2 linked regions of the Rudanella lutea DSM 19387 genome follow. The protein of the gene in region 1 interacts with the protein of each later gene in a pairwise test. Links are inferred from orthologs where the notes say so. Each region holds a gene or a part of one and is shown on either strand. Other genes may lie near its edges. The genes, in order: RUDLU_RS0106265 and ileS.

What was found.
Region 2: the proteins of RUDLU_RS0106265 (region 1) and ileS interact in binary tests that used the Escherichia coli proteins (3 or more experiments, as listed by UniProt). The link is inferred for Rudanella lutea DSM 19387 from one-to-one orthologs.

What each region holds. Positions count from the first base shown.
Region 1 is NZ_KB913013.1:1,482,682-1,485,947, reverse strand. What follows is about bases 220-3,167. They hold RUDLU_RS0106265 (sugar ABC transporter substrate-binding protein), read right to left. Parts: upstream 2,194-3,167; coding sequence 1,246-2,193; downstream 220-1,245. Other genes in these bases: RUDLU_RS0106260 (ABC transporter permease), read right to left, coding at 2,202-3,167; RUDLU_RS0106270 (ThuA domain-containing protein), read right to left, coding at 333-1,208; RUDLU_RS0106275 (sugar phosphate isomerase/epimerase family protein), read right to left, coding at 220-319. In the rest of the region: more of RUDLU_RS0106275, read right to left, coding at 1-219; more of RUDLU_RS0106260, read right to left, coding at 3,168-3,188; RUDLU_RS0106255 (sugar ABC transporter ATP-binding protein), read right to left, coding at 3,198-3,266. UniProt on the Escherichia coli protein: Part of the ABC transporter complex RbsABC involved in ribose import. Binds ribose. Also serves as the primary chemoreceptor for chemotaxis.
Region 2 is NZ_KB913013.1:5,229,550-5,233,890, reverse strand. What follows is about bases 198-4,220. They hold ileS (isoleucine--tRNA ligase), read right to left. Parts: upstream 3,860-4,220; coding sequence 398-3,859; downstream 198-397. Other genes in these bases: RUDLU_RS0121470 (winged helix-turn-helix domain-containing protein), read left to right, coding at 4,112-4,220; RUDLU_RS0121480 (metallophosphoesterase family protein), read left to right, coding at 198-308. Outside these bases: more of RUDLU_RS0121480, read left to right, coding at 1-197; more of RUDLU_RS0121470, read left to right, coding at 4,221-4,341. UniProt on the Escherichia coli protein: Catalyzes the attachment of isoleucine to tRNA(Ile). As IleRS can inadvertently accommodate and process structurally similar amino acids such as valine, to avoid such errors it has two additional distinct tRNA(Ile)-dependent editing activities.

The sequences.
Region 1 (3,266 bases):
CGTGCGCACAGTCGATAGCCACCTTGAGCCGGTCGAGGCCCTTAGCCCGTACAGCGGCCGATTCGCTCACTGGGTTCTCGTCGGGGCCGAGCGTAATCACCGCCGACGACGACAAGCCCAACTGTTTCAGGTGGTCGCCGTAGCGTTGGTACACCTGGGTATCGGTTTCGCCGAGGTAGCACTCAATGCCATCGTAACCAATTGTTTTGAGCCGTTCGGCCATGGGGTTCATCTGCTCCGACAGCGTGGCTGTCCAGACGAGCAAATTGAAGCCTATTTTCAATGATCGGGGTTGAGGTTGGAGGGAGTCGGTTGTCATGAGGTGTCAGAAATCAGGATTTAGCCGGGTGGCCGTAGGGTACGTTGATGGTCATGCTGCCTTTCCAGTTTTTGGGAACCGGTTTGCCAGCCGCCCAGTGAATGGCGTTGATGACCAGCCGCTGAAACGACTCAACTTGAAAATCTTCGGGATGCCCTAAGGTGGTCAGAAATGCCCGGCCGCCCCATTGGTTTTTCCAGGTCCAAGCCACGGGGTTGTCAATGGCTTCTTTGTCGGGGTTCACGGCTTTGCCCATCAGCAGCAGGGTCGCGTCTTTGGGCGGGAAATCGGGCCGAACCCGGTACAGCCACGAGGCCGCGTGGAAAGCTGGTGCTACACCCGTCAGAATCGGGTTTTTGGCCGCTTCTGGTATCACCGATACATCGGTTGTGCTTTTGTGGCCGTAGTGCGTGTGTTTGGCCGCACCGCCCCAGCCCGGAGGGCTTCCAAACGCAAACTCACCGAAGGCGTTCCAGGGTCGGCGGTCGTCGCCTTCGGGGTAGTTGAACGCGTGCGTGGTAGTACGAAAACCGATCACCGGCTTACCCGACTTCAGATACTTGTCGATATGGGCCAGCTGCTCTTTGGGAAGTAGCCGCCAGCGCAGGTAAAACACGGCCACATCGGCATCGGCCAGGGCTTCGAGCCCCGGAATATCCTTCTCGGCGTTGTAGTCGGGGTAGGCGGTGAGTACCTTGGTTCGCATACCGTACTTCTTCTCCAGTTCGGCCGCAATGATTGGCAGCGTCAGTTCACTGCTGTATTCATGGTCGCCGGTAACGAAAACGATGTATGGCTTGGCCGCCGAAGCCTCAGGCCTGGCCCCGGCTTCGAGTGAACTCAGACCCAGCGCTCCCGCCAAAGTCTGTAAGAAGGTGTTACGATTCATTGTGGAAAAGGGGGGAGAAGCAGTTAGAGGTGTCTGGTTATTTTTTAACGAACTGGGCCATGTTTGCTTTCGTGACCAGCTGAAACGGAATCAGGGTCTCTTTGTCAAACGGTTGCTTTTTGGCGGCTTTGATGGCCGTTTCAACGGCTTTTGCCCCCTGTTGCTCGGCGTTTTGGAACACTGTCGCGTCGAGGTTTCCTTTCTGCATGGCTTGCAGAGCGTCGGGAATGGCGTCGATGCTAACTACCAGGATTTTGTCTTTCAAACCGGCATCTACCAGGGCTTTCACGGCTCCCAGGCCCATTTCGTCGTTATGGGCAAATACCGCGTTGATCTGATTTCCGTAGGCCTGAATCCAGTTTTCCATCAGGGCCATACCCTTGGCGCGGTCCCATTCGGCCGTCTGGTTGGCGAGCATCTTCATGTTCGGGTATTTTTTGAGGACTTCCATAGCCCCCTGCGCCCGCTTCAGTTGTCCGGCCTGCCCCATGTAGCCTTCAAGCATCACAACATTGCCCTTACCGCCGAGTTTATCGGCCAGAAACTGCATGGCAATGCGGCCAGCTTCTACATCGTCGGAACCCACAAAAGCGGTAGGCTTTACACCGGTTTCGGAGTTAACGTTGATAATGGGAATATTGGCGGCCAACGCTTTGGTAACGGCGGGCGAACAGGCCTCGACTTCGGCCGGGTTCAGAATAATGGCATCGACATTCTGCGCGATAAAGCTCTCAATCTGCTCCACCTGCTTGATGGCCGACCGCTCGGCATCGACCGAAATGAGCTCGATACCGGTTTCCTCGGCCTTCTTGGTCATCTCGTCGTGTACATTGACCACAAACTCATGCTGCATACTGAGCATACTGGCCCCGATAACGAGTTTCTTGCCGTCGGCACTGTCGGTTTTGCTATCCGACGCTGATTGGCTGCAACCAACGGCCAGTAAAGTAAGGGCTACGAGTAGGGGTTTAAACGCGTGTTTCATAATGGGGGTTAGTTCGTTTTCTGGTTCATGCTGTCGAGAATAACAGCACCAATGATAATGACGCCCATCACTACCTGCTGGTAGTACGACGAGACGTTGAGCAGGTCGAGCCCATTGCTGATAACGCCAATGAGCAGAGCCCCAATAAGTGTGCCCGTCATGGTGCCGGTACCGCCCGATGTACTTGTGCCGCCAATGATGGCCGCAGCAATGGCGTCGAGCTCGAAGCCGGCCCCGGCATTGGGTTGGCCCGTTGAGATGCGTGAGGTGAGGAGTACGCCCGCCAGAGCCGCCAGGCCCCCGCTAAGGATGTAAACCTGCATTTTTACCTGACCCACCCGGATACCCGATGCCCGTGCGGCCTGTTCGTTGCCGCCTACGGCATACATGTACCGGCCCGAAACGGTCTTGCGCAACACAATGGTGCAGATGATAAAGGCAATGATCAGAACGATAATCAGGTTGGGTACGCCCAGAATCTTGCCCCCGCCCAGAAAACTAAACGTATCGGACAGGTTGGAGATGGGCCGGCCTTTGCTCAGAATCAGGGCCAGGCCACGCAGGATGGTCATGGTGCCGAGCGTGACAATAAACGGCGGTACCTTGCTGCGGGTGATTACAAACCCGTTGAGTGCCCCAAACGCGACGCCCGTTGCCAGCGCGAGGGCCAACGGTACAATAACCGGGTACGTATCAGGATGGGCAAACGAGGCTGCAACCACACCCGCTACGGCCACAATAGAGCCAATAGAGAGGTCGATGCCGCCGGTGATAATGACAAACGTGACCCCAAAGGCCAGCAGGGCGTTGATTGACACCTGCATGACAATGATCATCAGGTTCTGCACCGTCAGAAACTTGGGACTGATAACTGACAAGCCAAGGCATATCAGGACAAAAGCCACTAAAATGCCGTATTGCCCGAGTTTGCGAATCTGCGTTTGGTAGGTGGTTTGACCGACCGGTTTGGTAGGGGTGTCGATGACGTTGTTCATGAAAAACCGTTACAATTGGCTAAGGGGCGACTCGGTCTGCATGGCGTAATGCATGATGGTTTCCTGAGTAGCTTCTTC
Region 2 (4,341 bases), 3.7 Mb from region 1 along the record:
GCGGCCGCATCGGGAATGAACTGTCGGACACAGCCCCGAGCCAATGGATTATTCCGGATGGGGCCATGCATACCGATGCCCCGACCTTAGTGGGGCTTTTCGGGCAGTACCCAAACCTGAAAACCTGCCTGAGTGGCCACCGGCACGTACTCGATGACGTGCAGTATGCGGGCGTGAATCACCTGTGCAATGGGGCCGTTTCGGGTAATTGGTGGCAGTCGAAAACGTTTCGCGGCACCCGGCGCGGTTACGCCCTGCTCGATTTATACGACGACGGCACCGCCGAGCGAACGTATGTTACGTACTGAAAACGTACAACGAAGCGGTGCTTCGTTGGGCTGTTAAGCCAATGTTTTGGCCTGTCGACCCAACGAAGCACCGCTTCGTTGTACGTTCATTACTCCTTCTCAACCACGAGCCGGAGCGTAAACTCATCCATTTCGATCTCGGCAAATTCGGGGCGGGCCGCGTCGCCGTTGAGACCCGCAACCAGATCAAGTTTCAAGGCTTGCACCTCCTGCCGAATGTACTCCTGATTGGCTTCGATAGCCTCGGCCAATACGTCGTTGTTGCGCTCCAGTACGATGCTGATTTTGTCGGTCACGTCGAAGTCGCGGTCTTTGCGCAGGTTCTGAATCCGGTTCACAAAGTCGCGGGCGATACCCTCCCGGCGGAGTTCGTCGGTTACGTTGACATCGAGGGCCACCGTCAAACCACCTTCGCTCGCTACCAGCCATCCGGGAATATCTTCGGTCAGAATTTCCACGTCGGTCAGTTGCAGATCGAACCCGTTGAGGTGCAGCGCACCGGCCGTTTCCAGTTGCTTCAGTTCGGCCTCGGTCATGGCCGTAATGGTAGCCGCTACGTCTTTCATCTGCTTGCCAAAGCGCGGACCGAGCGCCTTAAAGTTGGGCTTCACTTTCTTTTTCAGGATACCCGACGCATCATCCACAAATTCGACGGCTTTCACGTTAACCTCCGACTGAATGAGTGGGGCCACGTGCTCAATCTGCCGACGGGTTTGGGCGTTCAGAACCGGAATCAGCACCCGGCTCAATGGCTGGCGTACTTTCAGCTTATGGCCTTTCCGCAGCGAGTGAACAAGCGACGACACCTGTTGCGCCAGCTCCATCGACGCTTCCAGATCCGAATCAATCCAGTCGGTTTCAACCGGGCACCAATTGGTAAAGTGCACCGAATCGTACTGGAACGGGGTGTTTTTCTCCTTCGACTCTTCGCGCACCCCGTCTGTCAGGTTGTGGTAGAGCCAGTCAGCAAAGAACGGCGCAATGGGCGACATCATCTGTGCCACCACCGCCAGGCAGTGCTGTAGGGTTTCGTAAGCCGCCTGTTTGTCAGTCGCATCGGCTGTTTGCCAGAAACGCCGGCGCGAGAGCCGTACGTACCAGTTCGACAATTGATCGCACACAAAATCCTGCACCAGTCGGCCCGCTTTGGTGGGGTTGTAGCTCTCGAAGGCTTCGGTTACCTCGGCCACCATCGTGTTCAGCTTCGACAGAATCCAGCGGTCCAGCTCCGGCAATTGCTCGCGCGGAATCCGGTTAAACTGATTGATCTGATAGCCATCGATATTGGCATACAGGGCAAAGAAATTGTAGGTATTGAACAGCGTTCCGAAGAACCGCCGTTGTACCTCCCCGATCCCATCAATGTTGAACTTGAGGTTATCCCAGGGCTCGGCGTTGGTAATCATGTACCAGCGCGTTGCATCGGCTCCGTACGTGTCGAGGGTCTGGAACGGATCAATCGCGTTGCCCAGCCGCTTCGACATTTTGTTGCCGTTTTTGTCGAGCACCAGACCCGTCGAAACCACATTTTTGAACGCCACTGAGTCGAACAGAAGCACCGAAATGGCGTGCAGCGTAAAGAACCAGCCGCGTGTTTGGTCGACACCCTCCGAGATAAAATCGGCCGGAAACGACTCGCTGAACACATCCTGATTTTCAAACGGCCAATGCCACTGCGCGTAGGGCATCGCCCCCGAGTCGAACCACACGTCGATCAGGTCGGGCTCACGCTGCATCAGTTGACCTGATTCCGAAACGAGGTAAATCTCGTCGGAGTACGGCCGGTGGAGGTCGAAGGTACCGCCCGCCTTAGCCGCCAGAAAAGCGTTGTTTTTATCAATGTACGCCTGATACTCTGTCTTACCCTGAGCGACCCACTCACTCATTCGCGCATTCGCCCGTTCGCTCATGGTCACCAACTCCTCTACTGACCCGATGCACACCTCATCCTGTCCGTTTTCGCTGCGCCAGATTGGCAGCGGGGTGCCCCAATAGCGGCTGCGGCTCAGGTTCCAGTCGACAAGGTTTTCGAGCCAGTTGCCAAAGCGGCCCGTACCGGTGCTTTCGGGATTCCAGTTGATGGTCTTGTTCAGCTCCACGAGCCGGTCTTTCAAGGCCGTTGTGCGGATAAACCAGCTATCGAGCGGGTAGTACAGAATCGGCTTGTCGGTCCGCCAGCAGTGCGGGTACGGGTGTTCGTATTTTTCGACCCGGAACGCCTTGCCCTCCTCCTTCAGCTTGATGGCGATGAGCACATCCGTCGGGCGGAACTCAGGATCGGCCCGCTCCGCGTCGGAGTAGTATTCTTCTTTGACGTAACGACCCGCGAAATCGGTAACCTCCGGCACAAACCGGCCCTGCCGATCTACAATGGGCACCTCTTTGCCAAACTCATCTTTCACCATAATGGCCGGGATTCCGTTGGCTTGTGCCACCCGGAAGTCATCGGCCCCGAATGTGGGCGAGGTATGTACAACCCCGGTACCATCTTCGGTGGTGACGAAATCGCCCAGAATAACCTTAAAAGCGGGCGCTTCGGGCTGCACATAGGGCAGCAGTTGCTCGTACTCGATACCTTCGAGGTGTTGGCCCTTGAACTCCGAAATCACTGCCCAGGGAATCACCTTGTCGTTGGGCAGGTACGCATCAAAAGCCGACGTATTGGCCGGGTCTTCCACGCGACCTTTTTCGTTGAGCCAACGACCCACCAGCGCCTTCGCCAGAATCACGTGCACCAGCCTGTGCGTGTACGGGTTGAAGGTTTTGACCAGAACATAATCAATGTTGGCCCCGACGGTCAGCGCCGAGTTGGCGGGCAGGGTCCAGGGGGTGGTTGTCCAGGCCAGCACATGCACATCGGCATCATTGGAGTCGAAAAACAGAAACCCCGATTTACCGGTCGGTTTCACCTTGAACATGGCCACAATGGTCGTGTCGCGCACATCGCGGTAGGTGCCGGGCATGTTCAGCTCGTGCGAGCTGAGGCCCGTGCCCGCCTTGGGCGAAAACGGCTGAATGGTGTAGCCTTTGTACAGCAGGTCTTTGTCGTAAAGCCGCTTCAGCAGGTTCCAGACCGACTCGATGTAGTCGTTCTCGTAGGTTACGTACGGGTTTTCCAGGTCAACCCAGTAGCCCATTTTCTCGGTGAGGTTGTTCCACTGATCGGTAAACCGCATCACCGTTTCGCGGCAGCGTTGGTTGTACTCCTCTACCGAAATCGACTTACCGATATCTTCCTTGGTGATGCCCAGTTCTTTTTCAACCTGCAACTCAATGGGCAGGCCGTGGGTATCCCAACCACCCTTGCGCTTCACCTGGAAGCCCTGCAAGGTTTTGTAGCGGCAAAATATATCCTTGATGGTCCGGGCCATCACGTGGTGAATCCCCGGCGCTCCGTTGGCCGAGGGCGGCCCCTCATAAAAGGTAAACGTGGGTCGACCTTCGCGGACGCGCACGGACTCTTCAAATGCGTTGGTTTGTTTCCAATGCTGCAACACCTCAGCCGCGATATGGGCGTAATTGAGGGATTCGTATTGTTTATACTGCGCCATGCTTGAGGAATTAACCGCACGGCCGGTTGTAACTCGGTCTCCGTTCGGTAAAATAACCGCAAAGATACGGCTTTTTTGGTGGAGGATGCAGGATTGATGGCTCGTGAATGACACAGGTTGAGCGGATTTACGCTCATTTTTTTAGGCTTAACGCGTCGGCCACTTTACCAGCCTGCCCCACTCTTTCGCTAACCTTTGCCCACAAACCGGGCCTTCTGTGCGTTATTGCGGTACGCTACCCCACGCACAACCATGAAAATCCTTTTGGTCGAAGACGAGCCCAAAACCGCACAGGCGATTCAGCAAGGGCTGGAAGAGAGTCAGTTTGAGGTCGATATTGCCTACGATGGGATTATTGCCAAACGGCTGGCGCTTAAGAATAGCTACGCAGCCATTATTGTCGATGTGATTATTCCCGGCCTGAACGGCCTCCAGCTGTGTCAGCAACTGCGGGCCGAGGGCATCGGGACACCCATTATGCT